Regions from separate parts of the Photobacterium sp. GB-72 genome, predicted to be linked through region 3. Evidence: riboswitches for the same ligand, from Rfam matches in the RefSeq annotation. Region 3 holds a riboswitch; each other region holds the start of a gene.

Region 1 (7,370 bases), on a different contig from region 3:
CATTCAGGGACATCAATACCGGTATCTAGCATATCGACCGATACCGCGATGGTAATGTCATCATCGTTCCCTTCTGCGCTTTTGAAGTTGTCGATTAACTCTTCAGCCCGTTCGTATTTAGAGTGGATAACGCGGCAGAAATTACCGCCCAAATCTGGGTACATTTCACTGAAAAGTTCAGCCAAAAGCTCTGCATGGGCAATGCTGCGGGCAAAGATGATCGATTTACCCGGCAGTTGGTTATCTTTATCTTTTAAGCCTTTTTCCATTAAGTTACGAATAATGGCTCGGTTGGTGTCTTTATTGAATATCGCTTTATCAATTTGCTTAGAATCGAAATCTAAGGTATTAGGATCAATGCCCTGATCTTCTAACTCTGCAATTTGCTCATCCGTCAGTTCGCTTGCTTTGATCCCTTCACGTAAAAATTGCGTGGTATGGGTAACCACCTTAAACGGGACAAGGTTCTTCTCTTCAATCGCTTGCTCTAACGGGTAGTTTGCTGTGGGCAGTTTATAGTCACAGCCAAACAGTTGGCTGGTAGATCGTGAGATCATCTCAACCGGCGTTGCTGTTAGCCCCACCTGTAGCGCATCGAAGTATTTAAATAGCTCGCCATATTTGTTGTAGATAGAGCGATGAGATTCATCGGCAATGATCAAATTAAAGTGACCGACATCGAACTCTTCGTAGTTTTGAATCATGCCCGGGTAAGTCGCTATTACGATACGCGCATTGGAAGCCGCATCTTTTTTACTTTTCCCTTTGATGAAAAGCGGCTCTTTGGTGTGTTCATTAAACGCATGACCTGCCTGTTTACGTAACTCTTTTCGGTCACATAAAAACAGAACACGCTTCGCCCATCCCGCATCAAGCAGACGTTTTGCTAATGCAATAGATACACGGGTTTTACCTGTCCCTGTTGCTTGTACCACCAACGCTTTGCGGTGTTTGTCTGAAAAGCGTTCACAGACACGACTGATGCTTTCCATTTGATACATACGCCCTGCTACCTTGGTGTCGATAGGCGTTGTATTAAGATCTTGTTTAAGAGTTCGTTGTTGGATCAGGTATTGAAGGCTGTCTTTGGCGTAGTAACCGAAGATAGCGCGTGGTGCATAACCTTGAGCATCATCCCAAATATAAATTTCATAGCCGTTGGTGTAGAAAATCACAGGACGTTGGCTATAACGTTTTTCTAGCGCATCAGCATACAATTTTGCTTGTTCGCGCCCGGCTTTGGCATCTCTCTGTGTACGCTTGGCTTCAATGACCGCTAACGGTTTACCATTGTCGTCCCAAAGTACGTAGTCACAATAACCAATGCCTGTTTGCGTTGGCTGCCCATCAACTTCAACTTCTTTGGATACTTGCTCTGTACTCTCTTCATCAAGTGCAACATCCCAGCCACAGCTACGCAGATCTGCATCAATGATTCGCTTGCGGGTCTCTTGTTCATTAAAATCAAAGCTGCTCTTCATTGCTAGCGTATTGCTACGAAGTTTATCTGCTTTGGCTTGATCCACTTGTGCTTTAAGCTGTGCCGCTTCTTTCTGAGCCTGTAATTGAGCAAGCTTAGTTTCTTCCAGCTCTTTCAATGCCTGTTTTAAGATCTCATCATGCTGTTTAAGCTTTTGTTGTAATTGCTTATTCTTGCGCTTAAATTCGCCTTTGGATTCATCTTCTCTTTGGCTATTTTCAGGTGTGGTAAACGATGGGCAATCTTCTAGTTTACCCTCGCCATATGCCATAAATAGCCAGCAGCCAATGAAATAAGATTCTTTTAGCAACCAAATGGCATCGTGTTGGCTAACTTCGCCTTCATGAGCGGCTTTGTTTCCGCCTCGACGAACAGCGTGAAACTTATCAACAATGGTTTTATCAACGATAGATGTGAATGAACCGCTCACCAACTTATCATGCATAGAGGCGTTAGGTGCCACAGGAAGGTGAAGCTCTCGGTACAAGTAGCCTACAATTTTTTCGACGTAGCAGCGCAGCTTAACCAGTGCACTTTGCGGATCACTCACGGCATAGGTTTCAGCAAATGCGCCAAGCTCTGCCAACTCTGGCCACTGGTTACGTAAATGTTCGAAATTCATGGACGTTTTCACCTTAGTTGCTCTCCTTTGATACCTATGCCTATCGCAACGTTTATGCCATTCGCTTTTCTTTGTTTCATCAAGCATCTAAATCGTACGTTTTGAGCCAATTATTCAATGTTTGATGATTTTTTAAACCTAATGATTTAGCAGCCTTAGATTTGTTTCCACTGGCAAAATCCATGGCAGAGATAATCGCATCTTTTTTAATATTATCAATATATTGCTGCAAATCGCCCGGAATAAGGAACTTATCTTCAGCGGACGGTGTATTATCTAAGCTTAATGTGGCTTTTTCGATATCCGCTCGGCTTAGCTCTTTATTTTCAGACCACAGCGTAGCACGGTTTAACGTATTCCAAAGCTCACGAATATTACCCGGCCAGTGATGTGAAACGGTAAAATTTATTGCAGCATCGGAAATGTTTTTACTTTCAAACAGCGGATGCTTTTCCATCTGTTGATTGATGTCTGCCATGAACGTGGTAATGATGTCGGGAATATCTTCAGCGCGCTGCCTTAATGGCGGTAATGTGATAACGCCAACAGCGAGGCGATAAAATAAATCTTCACGAAACGTTTCATCAGACACCATACGAAATAAATCACGATGCGTCGCTGCGATTATCCGTACATCGATGGTGCGGGTAACGGTATCACCCACACGCGTGATCTCTTGTTGTTGTAACGCTCGTAATAGTTTGACTTGCACCACTAAAGGAAGCTCACCGACTTCATCTAAAAACAGTGTGCCGCCGTTTGCTTGCTCAAACAGTCCTTCATGATCACGCTCAGCTCCCGTGAAGGCTCCCTTTCTGTGACCAAATAAAATTGAATCGACGAGGTTTTCAGGTAGCGCACCGCAGTTGACGGCTTTAAATGGCTTTTGCTGTCGGAGGCTGGCTTGATGAATAGACTTTGCAAGTACCTCTTTACCCGTTCCGCTTTCACCTAATAATAATGCTGGTAGATCCGAATACGCTAAACGTTGCGCTTTTTTGACGGTTTCTTGCATTACTGCGGAGTTGGCGGTTATTGAGCTAAAAGCACCTTCATTTTTGGGGTGTTTAGAGACCAGTTGTGAAATCGCAGTAGATGAAGATTTCGCATACTCAGAGGCAAAATCTACCGGGATATCGACATTATTGATTTCCCCTTGTGGCGATGTTTGAACGAACTGACATTTAGCATTACCCTTGCCCAGCAGCACTGATACAACAGTCATGGCTGGGGTACCTGATGTCAGATTGATATACACCTGAGTCGCATCTGAGGAAACGTCACTCAATTGCTTTTGCATGACTTTCGTTATTGATAAATAATCAATCGGTGAAGTTAATCTGACACGTTTTATCTCTACTGATGTTTTAGAACGCCCAGCACATGCTAACTTTCTTTTTAACCAGTCCTTGTAGTCAAACCATTCGTCATCCCATGTACTCGCAAGAATAACGACACTATCAAGCATCGGCCCTCTAAGAGCGAGGGTTGCAATGGAAGCTGGTTTATCTAGCTTCATTTGATCTAAATCTGTTCTACCAAGCCAGCTAAGCAGAGTTGCCATTTTAACGTCCGTGATTTTAGTTTTGTTTATTTTAATCAATCTGATGCGGTAAAGGTGTGAGGTAATCTACAGTGTCTTAACCGAGCAGTTGCATAATACATAATATGTCAATGAAACTAATATTGTTTTTATTGCTCGGGTTCTTTGTCGGGGAATGATTATTTCACCTGACCATTACATCTTTGGTTTTTATCTAACATGAATGCTGATGTAACCCCTTATTTTATAAGTACGTGACAACAAAACGTTTATCTATTAGGATTTGAGAGTTAGTCGGGGGGCATTACGCTGAGATCACAATTTAAGTGGGACCCGTTGAACCTGAACCAGTTAACACTGGCGGAGGGAACTAAATAAACAATATCCGTATTGTTTAGCCAAGTTATCACTGGATCTCATCACTTCACATCAACCGATCCTTTCAGACTTGGCACCGGTTCCTAACGCGTAATTAGGAATCTGTTATGTCATCACACACCAATAATACATCCCATGTTACAACGCCTATCGTTTTAACTATTGCTGGCTCTGACAGTAGTGGTGGCGCGGGTATTCAAGCCGATATCAAAGCTATTTCAGCAACTGGTGGCTATGCTTGTTCGGTGATCACTGCAATTACGGCGCAAAACACCCAAGGTGTTAGTGGTATTCTTCCTATTCCTCTTGTGATGATAGAACAACAGTTAGATGCTGTTTTTACCGATCTCAACATTCAGGCCGTTAAAATAGGCATGCTTGCCGATAGTGACATCATCACGCTGGTTGCGAACAAAATAAAAGAGTACAAGCCACGCTATCTTGTGATTGATCCCGTTATGGTTGCCACCAGTGGTGACTTATTATTACAACAGTCAGCCATTAGTACATTAAAGCAAAAACTACTTCCATTAGCTGATCTCATCACGCCTAATTTAACTGAAGCCGCTGCGCTGACAAACAGCGAGATCCCACACAATCATACGGATATGTTGGGATTAGTCAGCAAACTGCGTGACATACAAACAAAAGCCATACTGCTTAAAGGTGGGCACCTAGAAAGTGATTCAGAAAGTAATGATTTATTAATATTAAGTGACGATATTATCGAGCTAAAAACAAAACGTATTGATACCCACAATACCCATGGTACTGGCTGTACCCTCTCTTCAGCTATTGCTTCTTACCTTGCTCAAGGTTATTCGATCGAACAAGCAACACAACGTGGCAAAGAATATATTACCTCTGCCATTTCAGCGGCTGATCAGCTCAATATCGGTAGTGGTCATGGTCCTGTTAATCATTTTTTTACACAGGATCAAAATAGCTAACAAGACATGAAACATCACGCAACATGATATAAAAAAGCGGTGATTTAACTCACCGCTTTGATTTATATAGTAAATATTATGTGATTACAGTTTTGTCCAAGCATCTTGCCAATAAGCACTGCTTGCTGGGGCATAAGAAGCACTTGAGCACCAACCTGAATTAGGCCACGGTTTACATTGGTATAACTGCTCATCGCTAGCACGAACAATATCCCCTTGTTGGTAAACTGTGCCCGCTTGATACGTTGGATATTCTCCCGGCGCAGGTGGCGTCACTTCTGGTTTGACTGAGGTACAACCTTCGGTTGCAATTTGTTTCCAAACACCCCACTCACCCGTTGTTCCCGGCTCTTCACCTTTTGTCCACCAACCTGCTAGCCATACCACACCGTTGTGGCTGACTTCATCTCCTGCAACATAAATACTTTGTGCACTCCATGTGTTTTCGCACACTGCGCTACCTTCAACCGTCACAACACGTTGCGCTTCTGTGGTTTGTTGTGCGCTGTCAGTAATACGGTAATTCAAAGTGTAGTTACCAGCTAGGCTCGTATTGACTTCACCTTTGATAATAATATTGGCCGTTATGTCGCCATCTTCTGCATCTTTTGCGGTAATACCTGTTTTTGCATCAAAGGTATCACCGAGTTGAATAGTCGTATCGCTAATCCCTTCTAACACAGGTTTTGCACTAAACACTTCAACTTTACGCGCAACAACAGATTCACTTAAAGCACTGTCATAAGCTTTGTAAGTTAGCGTGTAATGACCCACTTTATTGGTATCAACAGTACCTTCAACCACGATAGAGGCAGTGACATCACCATCGTAATCATCTGTCGCTGTTACTCCTGCAAGTGGCGCAAATAAATCACCATGTGCAACAACAATATCGTCAACACCTGTGATAACGGGTGCTTTTCCTGCCTCCGTTGTCACAATACTTGCTTTTAACGACGCTTTTGCCGGCACTATATCCATTGTATTTAATACTTCACCACCACAGCTAACTTCTGCGCGGTATGGTTTCAGTGCACTTTCAATATTGATGTGAAAACGGTTCATGTGACCATCTTGCAAACGACGGTTATACAGGTTAAACGTTTTGGTGCCACCGTTTTGCGTCAACACATCCAACTGACATGTTGAAGCCGTGAAGTTATCAAGGTAAACATTACCGTATGCACCATGCAGAGCTGGGTAGATGTAGCTTGGTAGTGTTTTCTGTGGATCGTAATACCCTACCAAGGTTGTTACCTGTACGCCTTGCTTGTATGGGATAAGATCAATATTACCGCCCAGTGTTGAGTTTTCTTCTAATACCCACTGTCCATTGGCGTAAGTGAACGCATATTTTTTGTCACGCTCTAATGTAAAACTTTGATCATTATAATGAATATTGGTATTCCATAGCGATGTCACTTGAACAAGTGCTGTTTTACCTTCAAACGCTATATCGCTTGGCAGGTGAACATTACCAATCCATGCGTGGTTTTTCACTAAGACATAAACAAGATCATTTTTTTCAAATAGCTCATAAAACTTGTGACTTTCTGGACCAAATTCATCAGGCCCTAAGCTTTCATTCGGACTAACAACAACAGAGATCGCTAAATCATCAACCACTGAATGCGTCCATGGCTTCATCACTTGTTCTACATGATCCCACTTGCTATAACCTGTTGGGGACTCTGGATCAAAATTCGCTTTATTTTCTACGAAATCTTGAAACACACTCAGCTCATACGGTGCATGTAATGTGTATGCATTGTATTTAGGGTAAAGCGGTTGACCGCCAGACATGGTACCAAAACCAAAACTGTGTCCTTCAAAAGGTGCAACACATTCCCCTTCGTAGCATGACTCTTGATTCGTCACCCCTTTAGTGAAATTAGGAATAAAGATATTTTTATAAACATCCCACCCCCATGTAGAGTTCACTTCAGTAGAACTTTTGTGAATTGCTCCCGTAAAGCCACCAGGATAATGTGCACCGACTCCTAATTCGTGACCTACTTCATGACTAAATTCGTTACCCGTTGAACTCACGACAGAAGCTACACCTGCGTAAGAGCCCAACATACCGTGTGCAATTAAACCATCAGTATAATTACCAATTGAGTTATTCACAGTCACTTGCGTTGCATGGTATGGCGCTTCAATGTTCCACTGACTTGCAGGACGTACTTTTGATGAATTCACACCATAGTTAGCACTGTTAATACCTGAAGAGATCAGTTCACGTGCAATACGGTAATGTGAATCACTGCCGTAACCGTCTGCATCACTAGGATCAACACCTTGAAGTAAGCGACCATCAGGCAAAATGATCTCTTTAAGATGTACTGATTCATAAGGGTTAACAATCAATTTACTGATCTGAAGACTTTGGAAATA
Region 2 (7,370 bases), on a different contig from region 3:
TATCTATCCCCAGTGACCTCGGGATTAACCTATATTGTTGAGCGCTTTAAAAACTTTGAAGGTAGCGCCAATATTTATCTCAACGGGGTGGTTCGAAGCCGTCTAGCGGAATTTGCCGAAGAAAATCTTTAATCACTAGCAAGAAGAATAAGAAAAGCGAGCACATTGGGTGCTCGCTTTTTTGTTTATATTGTTACTTATTGCATTCTTCGGTTATGTTTCTGGTAGGGTTAAACCGAGATAGTTTTTAAGCTCAGGTAATACGGGATTAGATAAAACATCACAGGTTTCTCCTACCGCTTTGATAGTACCTTCATTAATAAAAATACATTTATTGGCAATTTTTTCGGCATCTTCAGGACTATGAGTGATCATCAATACCGTCATATTACGCGTTGTGGCTAATTGCTTAACGAGGTTTAACATCTCCGTACGCAGTGAAGGGTCAAGGGCCGAAAATGGTTCATCAAGCAGTAGCAAAGGGCGCTCTCGTAATAAACATCGCGCTAATGCTACTCGCTGACGTTGCCCGCCAGAAAGCTGCTCAGGTAAACGCTCAAGATAGGTATCAATCCCCACTTGTTTCGCTGAATTAGTCACTCGCTGTTTTTGCTCTGCGGTAAGTTTAAGGTTTGGGTTGATACCTAACGCAATGTTTTCAAATACACTGAGGTGAGGAAATAAATTGTGCTCTTGAAATAACATCGAGAGTGGACGTTGCGCAGGCTCTAGCTGACAGATAGATTGGCTATTAACGGTGATCTCACCGCTATCAGGGACGAGAAAGCCAGCAATGAGTGCGAATAAGGTACTTTTACCTGCGCCACTTGGGCCAATGAGTGCAGCGATATCTCCCTGCTCAAGCTGAACATCAAAGCTCAACGCCATCGCAACCTCATTTTTGTGTTGAGGTAAGTAGGTATAGTTGAGTTGATTAATGTTTAGCATGATGAGCTCCTTGGCGATGGCGAGTAACAACAAGATACTCGACGGCACTAAATAAACCTAAGCTGAGTAACAGTAAAACCAGTGCAGCAACAGCAGCGGCATCCATTCGGTAACTGCCCATGAGTTCAAATAAATACAATGGCAGCGTTTGAAAGTCTTGACTGCCAAATAATGCAATCGCACCTAAATCCCCCAGTGATAAGACAAAGCTAATAGCGAGAGCTTGGGCAATAGGGGCACGTAATGCACGCCACTCAACCAAACGTAATCGCGATAGATGCGTCATCCCTAAACTGCGACATAACGGATTATATTGCTGCGCGAGGTGGAGCATTGGTTGACTTAATGTTTTGATTACATAGGGCAGTGCCATTAGGGCATTAACACAGACCACAACCCAAAACGCAGCACTGTAAGCATCAGTATATTGGCGCAGTAAAAGAAAAATACCAGTACTTAACACTAACCCAGGTGTCACTAAAATCACTGTGCCGATCATTTCAATCCCGTCAGCAGCCAGTTTTTTACGTGCTAAGCGTAAGCTACGACTCGTGATGAGGATCATGACGCCAAGACAAAATGCTAATAAGCAGGAAAATAGTGCGATATGGAGTGAGTTAGTGATTGCTGACCATAACTGCTTTTGTTCTAAGATATTAAATAATTGATGGTTAATACCCGATACAAAGACGGCTATGATCGGTGGTATAACAAACATTAACGCACAAATGATCCAGAATACATCCCAACATTTAGCGCGCCATGTATCGTTATAATTCACTACATTTTTGCTGATAGAGCCGTTGAGGGTGGAAAGCGGTTTAGCAAAACGTTGGGTAAAAAGTACTAATGAGCAGCAAAGTAGCATTTGCCATAAGGCTAAAATAGCCCCTGTCGCTAAATCAAAGTCATAACGCAACGCTTGATAAATGGCGAGCTCGATAGTGGTTGATTTAGGGCCACCGCCAAGCGACATGATCACGGCAAAGCTGGTAAAGCACAACATAAAGACTAAACCCGCGATATGCGGCAGTTGTTGGCGTAGTCGAGGCCATGCAATTAAGCGAAATTTACTCCAGCCAGTAATACCTAAATGCGCTGCAAGCTGATGTTGCTCTGCGGGGATACCATCGAGACTTTGCAGTAGAAAACGCACGGTCAGTGGCAGGTTTAAAAATACGTGAGCCAGTAAAATCCCGCTTAAACCGTAAATGTTTAATGGCGGTAAGCCTAGTATTTCTAGGTTATGGCTGATCAATCCACTTTTGCCATAAATCGATAATAACCCAAAAACAGCAACCAATACGGGCATCACGAGCGTCATCGCAAATAAACGTAATAGCAGAGCTTTTCCTACAAACTGCCGTCGTGAGAGTGCATAAGCAATCGGAATCGCTGGGATGATGCTAAATAGAGTCGACAAGATGGCTTGATAGAAGCTAAATCCTGTTACATGTCGCAGATAAGGATCATGCCATAGTGTTGATAGTTGCCAGTCGTTAGCTTGGCTGATTAAGGCGGTGAGCGCGGCAACAACAACAAGAGTGATCAGCCCGGCACTGATAATGCCGGGCAATAAGGTAATGCGTTTGTTCAAAGTCTTAAACCATTACTGAGTGAGGGCTTGCTGCCACTCTCGGATCCAGGCTTTGCGATGTGTTGCCACTTCGTCGGCACTAAATTCAAGTGCTTTGCTTGGTACGGTGAGTTCATCAAAACCTTTCGGTAGGCTTTGCTTTGTTACTGGATACATCCAGTTGTGGGTAGCAATTTGTGACTGAAAAGCATCACTTACAATAAATTGCATAAATTGATCGGCAAGTTTTGGATGTGGGCTATTTTTCATCTTCGCTGCCACTTCAACTTGCATATAATGGCCTTCTTTAAAGTTAGCCGCTTTGTACTGGTGCTTGTCTTCAGCAATGATGTGATAAGCTGGTGATGTGGTGTATGAAAGCACCATATCTGATTCGCCTTTTAAGAACATGTTATAGGCTTCAGACCAACCCTTAGTGACGGTCACGGTGTGTTTCGCTAGTTGCTGCCACATTTCAGGGGCTTTATCACCGTAGACCGATTTGATCCATAACATTAGACCTTGGCCAGGGGTTGAAGTACGAGGATCTTGATAGATAACGCTGATATTTTGATCTTTGATCAGAGCATCTAAACTCGCTGGTGGGTTTTTCAGTTTATCGCTGTCATACACAAAGGCAAAATAGCCGTAATCATAAGGGATGAAAGTATCATCACTCCAACCTTTAGGAAGCGTGAGCTTACTGGTATCAACATCACTTTTTGCTAATAGGCCGGTATTTTTCGCTTCTGTCATTAGGTTGTTATCTAGCCCTAATAACACATCTGCTTTACTGTTTTTCCCTTCAAGACGAACGCGATTTAAAATCGATACGCCATCTTCTAAAGAAACAAAATTGACCGTACAACCATTACATTGTTTTTCAAACGCTTTCTTTACTACAGGACCAGGACCCCAGTCGGAAGCAAAGGAGCTGTAGGTATAAACATTAAGAGTATTGTCTGAGGCGAAAGCTGAGCTTGCAACTAATGACAGAGAGATTAGGGGAAGAAGAGTGTTTATTTTTTTCACTATGCGCTCCGAGATGTCCTGCATCCTTGGGACAAAAATTGAAAGAGAGAGCGGCACAGGTTTGAGTGCTGTTGCATCATGCAATGGTCAGCGAGCTCGAAAGCATGTTCGAGCATCTCAATTCCTACGCCAGCATTACCTGGTTCAGGTTCAATGGGTCCTGCTATAAAGCACGTATGCCTAACAATCTCAGCCAAATGGCTCCCCAATGAGAACAAACTATTGTACCTGCAACTGTATCGAAGTTATAGCTTCTGATTAAGTTGCCAATTATAGATGTAATGGATCTGAGTGAATTGTAGGTTAGGCGTAATACGATAATGATTAAGGTGTTGTTGTAACTCAGTTAACGATCCAAAATCAGTTTGATACCAATCATAGATAGATGACAGTGTGATGCCATTTTTTGTTATTTTTATTGCTTTTTCACTATTAATAAAACGTGTTGCAGCTTGATCTAACTGGGAGTCTAATCGATCGCTATTAAACGCTTTAGGCAGTAAATCAGGACAACCAAGACTGGCACAGTTGACTGCGTAGTGGATCCTAGGATCTTGCCAGATAGGGCGTAAGATCCGATGTTCAATATCGTTTAAAGTTAGCTTTTTATTATTAATGGTAATAATGGTTTGATCCCATGGTCCAAAGCTAAATAAACCTCCCAATTTAGTGATTGATTTTACAGGGTAATTATCAATAATTAATTGAACGGTTAGGGCGTTATATAAATTAACCCAATAGGCAAATTGAACATCACGATTATAACGGTGAGGATTTTGGGCACTGAGTCGCTTAATATAAGTTGCTAGCTTTTGTTTATCTGCACTTGATACTTGGTTATAACGAAATAAGGTTTGATCCGGTTGAATGACAAGATATTTATCGAGTAGTTGCTGCCAATCTTGATGACTGATCTTGTTTGTGTTTTTAGGATCATGAGGTTGCCAATATGACCAGAGTTCGGATTTTGGCGCAGCAAAGATCGGCAGAGTGAATAACAGCAGCCAAGTGGCAATAACAATACGCATATTTTTCCTATTAATATAATAAGTAACAATATTGATTAAGACCGTAATAAGTATTGGCTAATTTCATTATCTTTTTGATATTTTAAATAAAAACGCCCTGTTTATATTAAACAGGGCGTCCGATTTCAGATGATGTACGATTACGCTAAGAAGCGAGGAATACGGTTTTCAAAGTCTGTAATTTTATCTTCGTGTTGCAGTGTCAAACCGATATTGTCTAAGCCATTTAATAGGCAGTGACGACGGAATTCATCAATTTCAAAGGTGTACTCTTTACCATCCGCACTGACGATCATTTTTTCAAGATCAACCGTGATCTGTGCGCCTTCATTTTCATCGACATACTTAAATAAAGTGTCAACGTCTTGCTCAGAGAGACGTACGGGCACCATTTGGTTATTGATCGAGTTACCATAGAAAATATCGGCAAAGCTTGGCGCAATCATAACTTGGATACCGTAATCAGCAAGCGCCCACGGTGCATGTTCACGAGAAGAGCCACAACCAAAGTTTTCACGCGCCAGTAAAATACTCGCGCCTTGGTAGCGAGGGGCGTTCATAATAAAGTCAGGGTTTGCCTGCTCGCCTGCATCATCTAGAAAACGCCAATCATGGAAAAGGTGCTTACCAAATCCAGTTCGAGTTACTTTCTGCAAAAACTGTTTTGGAATAATCGCATCGGTATCAATATTTGCCGTATCTAGCGGTACAACTAAACCTGTGTGTTGTTTAAAACCTGTCATGTTCAAATCCTTTTGTTACACCGATGCGGCATCTAGTTGGCGAATATCAACAAAATGTCCGGCACATGCCGCTGCTGCTGCCATGGCTGGGCTAACTAGATGAGTACGCCCATCACGACCTTGACGGCCTTCAAAGTTACGGTTACTGGTTGACGCACAACGCTCACCGGGACCTAAGCGATCGTTATTCATTGCCAGACACATTGAACAACCGGGTAGTCGCCATTCGAAGCCTGCTTCAATGAAGATTTTATCAAGCCCTTCTTTTTCAGCTTGTGCTTTCACTTGCTCTGAGCCAGGAACGACTAAAGCTTGTACGTTAGCGGCAACTTTACGCCCTTTGGCAATGGCTGCTGCTGCGCGCATATCTTCAATACGTGAGTTAGTGCATGAACCAATAAAGACTTTATCAACGGCAAAATCAGACAGGGCTTTGCCAGCTTCTAGTCCCATGTAAGCTAATGCTTTTTCTGCAGAGGCTTTTTCAACGGGATCGTTAAAGCTTTCAGGGGCAGGGATTGGCTCATCAACGGCAATCACTTGACCTGGGTTTGTTCCCCATGTCACTTGCGGCTTTATGTCTTTAGCATCGAGCGTTACAACGGCATCAAACTCGGCGTTTGGATCGGATTTCAATGATGTCCAGTATTCTACTGCGGCATCAAAGTCTGCGCCTTTCGGGGCAAATTCACGATCTTTAATATAATCAAAGGTCGTTTGATCCGGTGCAATTAAACCTGCTTTAGCGCCTAGTTCAATCGCCATATTACAAACGGTCATACGACCTTCCATTGTAAGGTCTGTGATTGCTTCGCCACAGAACTCAACCACATAGCCAGTACCGCCAGCTGCGGTTGTTTTACCAATGATGGCAAGGACGATGTCTTTTGCTGTAATGCCTTCAGCTACTTTACCTTTAACTTCAATCTTCATGGTTTTCGCACGAGATTGTTTTAAGGTTTGGGTGGCTAAGACATGTTCTACTTCCGAGGTACCAATACCGAAAGCCAGTGCGCCAAAGGCACCGTGAGTCGCGGTGTGTGAGTCACCACAAACAATGGTCATACCCGGCAGAGTAATACCCAGCTCAGGCCCCATGACGTGTACAATGCCTTGATATTTGTGGTTTAAGTCATACAGGGTGACACCAAACTCTTCACAGTTTTTTGCCAGTGTTTCCATTTGAATACGTGCCATTTCCCCCGATGCATTGATATCTTTAGTTTGGGTAGAAACGTTGTGATCCATCGTGGCGAATGTTTTTGATACTTGACGCACTTTACGACCTTTTTCACGCAAGCCATCAAAAGCTTGCGGGGATGTCACTTCATGTACAAGGTGACGGTCGATATATAAGATCGGGTTTTCCCCTTCTGCTGCAACGGCAACATGGGAATCGTAAACTTTTTCATAAAGCGTTTTAGGTGAAGCTGAAGCGTTATTATTAGTGTTCGACATTGCTCAATGCTCCCTTATGCTTGTTGAATGTAGGCTGCGATCTTATCGCCCATTTCACTGGTGGTTAGTGCTGGTTTATCACTTGCAAGATCGGCGGTTAACTCACCAGCTTCTAGCGCTTGTGATACTGCTTGCTCAATAGCACGCGCTGCTGTTTCTTCACCTAGGCTGTAACGAAGCATCAGTGCTGCTGATAGGATCTGCGCCACTGGGTTTGCAATGTTTTTACCTGCAATATCCGGTGCTGAGCCGCCAGCAGGCTCGTACATACCAAACTTATCTTGGTTAAGGCTAGCAGAAGGCAACATACCCATAGAGCCTGTGATCATTGCACATTCATCCGAGATGATATCGCCGAAGATATTTGAACATAGCATGACATCAAATTGAGAAGGATCTTTAATCAGCTGCATGGTCGCGTTATCAATGTACATATGAGTTAACGTCACATCAGGGTAATCTTTTGCGATTTCTTCTACGACTTCACGCCATAAAATAGAGCTCTGTAGGACGTTAGCTTTATCAATAGAGCAGACTTTTTTGCTGCGTAAGCGAGCTGATTCAAACGCAATTTTTGCAATACGT
Region 3 (7,370 bases):
ACAAAAAGTGAAGACAAAAAGTTAAGATATTCGTTTTGAACTACGGATATCGGATAAAACGAAAGTTTTATCTCCGTGTGGAGCGGTAGTTCAGTTGGTTAGAATACCGGCCTGTCACGCCGGGGGTCGCGGGTTCGAGTCCCGTCCGCTCCGCCACTTTATTAAAAAAACCTGAATCGAAAGATTCAGGTTTTTTTTCGTCTGAAGATAAGTGCCATAAACATAGCTAAGAAATATATAGCGTTACTTAGAATTTTAATCTAAATAGAATAATGAATTACTTGTTGTTCTTCTTCATTAGCATAAAGTGATGACTCGTTTAATTTAGATATAAAAAAACCGCCATGCAGGCGGTTTTTTATCGGTTATCTATTAACTTTTCATCATAAGCTGGTAGCCAACATAACAAGCAGCAATGCTGACAATAACGTTAAGTAAAATGTTTAAGCCTGCTTTGAAAAATTCACCTTGTTGCATCAAGACAACATTGTCCATTGAGAACGTGGAGAATGTTGTTAGTGCGCCTAGGAAGCCTAAACCGATAATAGGTCGCCATGGTGCAGCTTCAATCATTCCTTGATTAAGTGCTGACATCAATAGCCCCATGATCAAGGAGCCCAGCACGTTTACGGTTAAAGTACCGTATGGGAAGCCACGGCCAAATAGCATTACGCATAGCTCAGAAATGAGGTATCTTGAGCAGGCGCCGAATGCACCACCAAGCGCGATGAATCCTAGTAATAAATATTGGCTCATTGGGATCTCGTTTATATTTTTAGGTAATGATAGAAAGCGCTCATGATAATCGCTAGCGAGAAAAGTGAGAACTCTCCAAAAATGCAATCATTGATTTAAGTTAATATTAAATAGTCAGCGTAATACTTAGTTGTATAGCTATATTTATAGCATCATAATCATAAATAATGAATTTACTATGAGCCTTAGCTCAAGGAGGCTAGGTATGTCGCTTTACCAAACAGTGTTATTAGCGGTTAATCCTGAAGATAAAAATGCGCATAAATTGATGGTGAAAGCTGGCGTTATCGCTGAGCAAAATCACGCTGATTTACATGTTGCTTATGTTGAGCCAGGGATCGGAAACGTAAGTTTTATTGATGTGGAAGTTGAGCTACAAGAAGAGCATGATGCGATTGCAAAAAAACGCATGAAAGAGTTATCTGATTTAATTACAGCTTCTTCTCATAAAGTTAAAGCGATACATACTGCAGATGGCGATGTTTCAAAGCATATAGAGGCTTTAGCAAAAGAACTGAATGCTAGCCTAGTGATCACCGGTTACCATAAATCGACTTTTCACTTGTTTGGTGATTTAAGTGATTCTTTGGCTAATCACCTAGGTTGTGATGTATTAATTTCACAGTAACAACGATTAAAATATGCAATGTAATAATAAGCCGTGTTGATGCACGGCTTTTTGTTGTTTGTCACTTTTTATTATTTTTCTCAGTATAAAGGTTGTTGCACTATAACGGCTTCTTTATACTCATTGCTACTTGTCGGAGTGCCATATGGCTGAGACCGCATTGCGGGATCCGTTGAACCTGATCAGGCTAATACCTGCGAAGGGAACGAGAGAATGTCTTCTGCTACATATCTTAAGGGATCACTGTATGCATCTGCATAGCTGTACTTAGGTACACACCTCTTGTTTACGCCCATCCGCCAAGCATTTTCCCCTACATTGAAAAATCAAGGAAACTGCTATGTCGAATCGCAAGCAAGCGAGACTGGAAGCGAAACAATTTATTGAATCATTAACAGCACAACCATACCCGAACTCACAGAAAGTGTATGTTCAAGGTAGCCGTCCTGATGTGCTTGTTCCTATGCGTGAAATCACTTTAGCTGATAGCTTGGTTGGTGGCGGTAAAGATAATCCTATCTTTGAGCCTAACGAGCCTATTCGCGTTTACGACACTTCTGGTTTTTACACTGATCCTGAAAAAAACATCGATATCTATAATGGCTTGCCGTTAGTGCGTGAGCAATGGATCGCAGAGCGTGACGATACTGAATTACTAGAAGGGTTAAGCTCTGAGTATGCCAATGAACGTTTAGATGATAAGACGCTTGATGATTTACGTTTTGCGGAACGTGCGCGTATTCGTTGTGCAAAAGCTGGGCGTTGTGTGACGCAATTACATTATGCGCGCCAAGGTATTATTACGCCTGAGATGGAATATATCGCGATCCGTGAAAATATGGGTCGTGCGAAATACCGTGATGAAGTATTAAACCAACAACATCCAGGTGTGAGCTTTGGTGCTAATTTACCAAAAGAAATTACGCCTGAGTTTGTGCGTAAAGAAGTGGCTGAAGGCCGAGCAATTATTCCTGCCAACATTAACCATCCTGAAACTGAGCCAATGATCATTGGCCGTAATTTCCTTGTTAAAGTGAATGCCAATATTGGTAACTCAGCGGTGAGTTCATCGATTGAAGAAGAAGTTGAAAAACTTGTCTGGTCGACCCGTTGGGGTGGCGATACGGTAATGGATTTATCAACTGGTCGAAATATTCACGAAACGCGTGAATGGATCATCCGTAATAGCCCTGTTCCGATTGGTACTGTACCTATGTACCAAGCACTTGAAAAAGTAAATGGTGTGGCTGAGAACCTTAACTGGGAAGTGTTCCGTGACACATTACTAGAGCAAGCTGAGCAAGGGGTGGATTACTTCACTATCCATGCTGGCGTACTGCTTCGTTATGTACCTATGACGGCGAAACGTGTAACCGGTATTGTATCGCGTGGCGGCTCTATCATGGCGAAGTGGTGTTTGGCACACCATAAAGAAAGCTTCCTCTATCAGCACTTCCGTGAGATTTGTGAGATCTGTGCGCAATACGATATTTCACTATCACTGGGCGATGGTTTGCGTCCAGGCTCTGTAGCCGATGCCAATGATGAAGCCCAGTTTAGTGAACTACGCACATTAGGTGAGTTAACTAAAATTGCATGGGAATACGATGTGCAGGTCATGATTGAAGGCCCCGGTCACGTACCCATGCACATGATTAAAGAAAACATGGAAGAGCAGCTAGAGCATTGTCATGAAGCGCCATTCTATACCTTAGGCCCACTGACGACAGACATCGCACCGGGTTATGATCATATTACATCGGGTATTGGTGCGGCGATGATTGGCTGGTATGGCTGTGCAATGCTTTGTTATGTGACACCCAAAGAACACTTAGGCTTGCCTAATAAAGACGATGTAAAAGTCGGTCTTATCACTTATAAACTCTGTGCCCATGCTGCTGATTTAGCAAAAGGCCACCCTGGTGCACAAGTGCGCGATAATGCCTTATCTAAAGCGCGTTTTGAATTCCGTTGGGAAGATCAATTTAATCTCGGTCTTGACCCTGAAACGGCGCGTGCCTATCACGATGAAACTCTCCCTCAAGAGTCAGGCAAAGTTGCCCATTTCTGTTCAATGTGTGGCCCTAAATTCTGTTCAATGAAGATCTCTCAAGAAGTACGAGATTACGCTAAGGGGTTAGAAGACTCAGAAATCGCGATCAAGCTATTAGATGATCCACTTGAAGGCATGCAGCAAAAAGCACAAGAGTTTCGATCTAAAGGTAGTGAGTTATATCACCTAGCTAAAGAGGAAAGCTAATGAGCACCTTAAGCTTACCAAAGGTCTTATCGTCTCTGGTGATGCATATTGAGCCATTATTAGCCTCTGCTGCAGAGTATCAGTTAGGTGAGCAAGTCACGTTAATACCATCAAGCCAAGAGTGGATAGAGGTATCGACGCCCTCTTGCGTTAAACGAGTGGGCTTTGAACAAGCCTGCTCCACTCAGCTAATTGATTATGTATTTCAAGATCAATGGGTATCTTCTGAGGTAGATCTTTCGCTGATCAAAGCGCAAATACTGAAACGATCTAACGTTGTGGTATGTGGTTTACCTGTCAAGGGTGGTTATCTTGATCTTTGGCATCATGATGGTGACGTTCGTGGTTGTTTCAGTGTTGAGCTTGGTAATGCGACTCAACAGAGAGCGATGTTATTGGTGGCACTCGCGCTTGATTACCCCTTAGAAGATGCTCTAGTGCTGGCAAGGGCGTATGCCCAGTCAACGCAGATGGGCATTTGGCCAACTGAGCGTGAGGCTTTCCCTGACATCGTTTGTGCTAATTTTTCAAAGCTGTCAGATATTGGTTGGCAATTCGAATGTCAGCCAGTTGAAGCTTTTGCTGCTGTTGATAGTGATAAACTGAAGTTATATCCGGTAGTGGATTCCGTCCAATGGGTTAAGCAGTTACTTGAATTGGATGTGAAAACCACTCAGCTGCGGATCAAAGATCCGAATGCACAAGGTTTGAACCAAGATGTTGCTCATGCTATTGCGTTAGGTCTGCAGGCAAATGCGCAGGTCTTTATTAATGACTATTGGCAACTGGCTATTGAGCATGGTGCTTTTGGGGTGCATTTGGGACAAGAAGATTTAGCAGTCGCTGATCTCAATGCCATTCAACAAGCGAATCTTCGCTTAGGGATCTCAACCCATGGGTATTACGAGATATTACGTGCGATGGCATTTAATCCCAGTTATATCGCCCTTGGTCATATTTACCCAACCACAACCAAGCAAATGCCGTCATTACCGCAAGGCGTTCACCGCTTAAAGCTGTATCAACAATTGATTGGCAATACGTTTCCAACAGTGGCAATTGGGGGGATTGATTTATCTCGTGTGCCCGTCGTTTGGAAAACAGGGGTAAGTAGTGTTGCGGTGGTACGCGCGATCACCCAGTCAAGTGAGCCTGCGATTGCCGTCGAACAACTCAATCAATGCTTATCTGAGCGGGAGGTTAAGGATGACAACTGACAGACTCTCTGATACTGCTTTTATTCGATATAACCGACAAATCATGCTGGAAGAGATGGGAGAGCAGGGGCAACTTGCACTTAACAATGCCAAGGTATTGATCGTCGGTGCGGGAGGTTTAGGCTCAGCGGCAGCGATGTATTTAGCGGCTGCGGGTGTTGGGTTACTGGTGATTGCTGATGATGATGAGGTTGAGAGTTCGAACTTGCAGCGTCAGGTGATTTATCGAGAAACCGATGTGTCACTCAATAAAGCGCAAGCAGCCTGTGATCAGCTTTTAGCATTGAACCCATTGGTACGAACGCGTGCAGTAAAAGCTAAGCTTGCAGGTTTTCAACTCGTAATGGAAGTACAACAGGCCGATATTGTACTTGATTGCAGTGACAACTGGGCTACCCGTTATGCGGTCAATCAAGCTTGTTATCAGCATCAAACACCACTGATTGCCGGTGCGTCGATAGGTTGGCAAGGACAGTTACTGGCGTTTGATTTCAGGCAGGCCTCACCGTGTTATCAATGTGTGTTTCCATTTAGTACTGAAGCGTCACCACAAGATAAAAATTGTCGTAGTAACGGCGTGATGGGGCCTGTTGTTGGCACTATTGGAACGTTACAAGCGCTTAATGCGATCAAAGCTATCGCAGGTGTTGGTGAAGTTGGGTTTGGTTTGCTGCAGCAATTTAATGGCTTAACAGGAAAATGGCAGCAGGTATCAATCGATGCTGATTCTGGTTGCCCTGTGTGTGGTCAGCAAGATCAAAGAGAGGTTGTGTAAATGGCTACCATGATAACTATCTGGTTGAACGATGAATCTATGTCTTGCGAGGCTGAGCAAACCGTTCATCAATTTGTTAAGCAGTTAGATTTACCCATACAAGGTACTGCGGTCGCGATAAATCAGCGCATTGTTGGAGCCAGTGAGTGGTCGACAACCGTCATTGCTGATGGCGATCAGATCGCGTTATTTCAAGCGATAGCTGGAGGTTAATATGTTGACTATTGCAGATAAAACATTCACATCGAGACTGTTTACCGGAACAGGTAAATACGCCAATCGTGATGTCATGGCAGAATCGATTTTAGCAACAGGATCTGAGCTCGTGACTATGGCACTAAAGCGGGTCAATATCGCTGAGCGTGATGACGATATCTTAGCGCCACTGATCCAAGCTGGAGTGAATTTACTGCCTAATACGTCAGGGGCGAAAAATGCCAAAGAAGCGATCTTTGCTGCGCAGTTAGCCCGAGAAGCATTGGGGACGAATTGGCTAAAATTAGAAATTCACCCTGATCCAAAATACCTCATGCCTGATCCGATTGAAACGCTAAAAGCGGCAGAGCAGTTGGTAAAAGAAGGGTTTGTTGTACTGCCTTACTGTCATGCCGATCCTGTGCTTTGTAAGCGATTAGAAGATGTGGGTTGCGCTGCCGTGATGCCATTAGGTGCGCCGATTGGCTCGAATAAAGGGGTCGCTTCTCGCGATTTTCTTCGCATTATTATCGATCAGGCGCAAGTACCTGTGGTGGTGGATGCGGGCATTGGGGCACCTTCTCATGCCGCAGAAGCGATGGAAATGGGGGCTGATGCGGTATTGGTCAATACTGCCATCGCAGCGGCAAGTGATCCGATTGCAATGGGGCGTGCATTTAAATTGGCCGTGGAAAGTGGTCGTATGGCCTATGAAGCGGGTCTTGCAGGTAAGGTGAACCATGCAATTGCATCAAGTCCATTAACGGCATTTCTTAACGATTAAGGAGCCAATATGAGCTTTGTGGATGTTTGGCAACAAATGGATTGGGATGATATCCGTTTGTCGATTTATACTAAAACGGCTACCGATGTTGAGCGTGCTTTAGGAAAATCAACGCTGGATCTAGAGGATTTCAAAGCCTTAATCTCCCCTGCGGCTGAACCTTACTTAGAGCAAATGGCACAACTCTCTGCGATGCTAACACGTCAGCGGTTTGGTCATACCATGAGTTTTTATGTGCCGTTATACCTTTCGAATCTGTGTGCCAATGCGTGTACCTATTGTGGTTTTTCGATGGAAAATCGCATTAAGCGTCGTACCTTGGGTGAACAAGAAATAGAGCGAGAGTGTGAGGCAATAAAAGCGCTAAATTTTGATAGTGTGTTACTGGTCACTGGCGAGCATCAAACCAAAGTTGGTATGAATTACTTTCGTGATGCGATCCCTCAAATCAAACAGCACTTCAGTTATTTGGCAATGGAAGTACAGCCACTAGAGCAAGATGAGTATCAAGAGCTGAGACAACTTGGTTTAGATGCGGTGATGGTGTATCAAGAAACTTATAATGCGCCAACCTATGCGAAGCATCATTTACGAGGCAATAAAACCAATTTTGAATACCGCTTAGCGACACCAGATCGGTTAGCAAAAGCCGGAATAGACAAGATAGGGATTGGTGCTTTGATCGGTATGGAAGAATGGCGCACGGATTGTTTTTTTGTTGCCAGTCATTTGGCTTATCTTGAGCGGACGTATTG

What was found. Region 3 has a riboswitch for thiamine pyrophosphate ahead of thiC (phosphomethylpyrimidine synthase ThiC). Riboswitches for the same ligand answer to the same signal wherever they lie in the genome.
Region 1: another riboswitch for thiamine pyrophosphate. It lies ahead of thiD (bifunctional hydroxymethylpyrimidine kinase/phosphomethylpyrimidine kinase); the one in region 3 lies ahead of thiC (phosphomethylpyrimidine synthase ThiC).
Region 2: another riboswitch for thiamine pyrophosphate. It lies ahead of thiB (thiamine ABC transporter substrate binding subunit); the one in region 3 lies ahead of thiC (phosphomethylpyrimidine synthase ThiC).

The regions. Positions count from the first base shown of each region.
Region 1 is NZ_PYNV01000001.1:121,257-128,626, forward strand. Features, by position in the region: gene C9J40_RS00575 (DEAD/DEAH box helicase family protein) at 1-2,102, opposite strand, end outside; gene C9J40_RS00580 (sigma-54-dependent Fis family transcriptional regulator) at 2,182-3,666, opposite strand; TPP riboswitch at 3,931-4,031, shown strand; gene thiD (bifunctional hydroxymethylpyrimidine kinase/phosphomethylpyrimidine kinase) at 4,131-4,973, shown strand; gene C9J40_RS00590 (M66 family metalloprotease) at 5,058-7,370, opposite strand, start outside.
Region 2 is NZ_PYNV01000016.1:68,220-75,589, reverse strand. Features, by position in the region: gene C9J40_RS16715 (PhoH family protein) at 1-132, shown strand, start outside; gene thiQ (thiamine ABC transporter ATP-binding protein) at 214-948, opposite strand; gene thiP (thiamine/thiamine pyrophosphate ABC transporter permease ThiP) at 935-2,545, opposite strand; gene thiB (thiamine ABC transporter substrate binding subunit) at 2,558-3,547, opposite strand; TPP riboswitch at 3,661-3,774, opposite strand; gene C9J40_RS16695 (DUF547 domain-containing protein) at 3,802-4,584, opposite strand; gene leuD (3-isopropylmalate dehydratase small subunit) at 4,725-5,327, opposite strand; gene leuC (3-isopropylmalate dehydratase large subunit) at 5,343-6,785, opposite strand; gene leuB (3-isopropylmalate dehydrogenase) at 6,800-7,370, opposite strand, start outside.
Region 3 is NZ_PYNV01000018.1:88,084-95,453, reverse strand. Features, by position in the region: tRNA gene C9J40_RS17760 (tRNA-Asp) at 80-156, shown strand; gene crcB (fluoride efflux transporter CrcB) at 373-756, opposite strand; gene C9J40_RS17750 (universal stress protein) at 962-1,384, shown strand; TPP riboswitch at 1,509-1,606, shown strand; gene thiC (phosphomethylpyrimidine synthase ThiC) at 1,725-3,644, shown strand; gene thiE (thiamine phosphate synthase) at 3,644-4,861, shown strand; gene C9J40_RS17735 (HesA/MoeB/ThiF family protein) at 4,851-5,636, shown strand; gene thiS (sulfur carrier protein ThiS) at 5,637-5,849, shown strand; gene C9J40_RS17725 (thiazole synthase) at 5,851-6,615, shown strand; gene thiH (2-iminoacetate synthase ThiH) at 6,625-7,370, shown strand, end outside.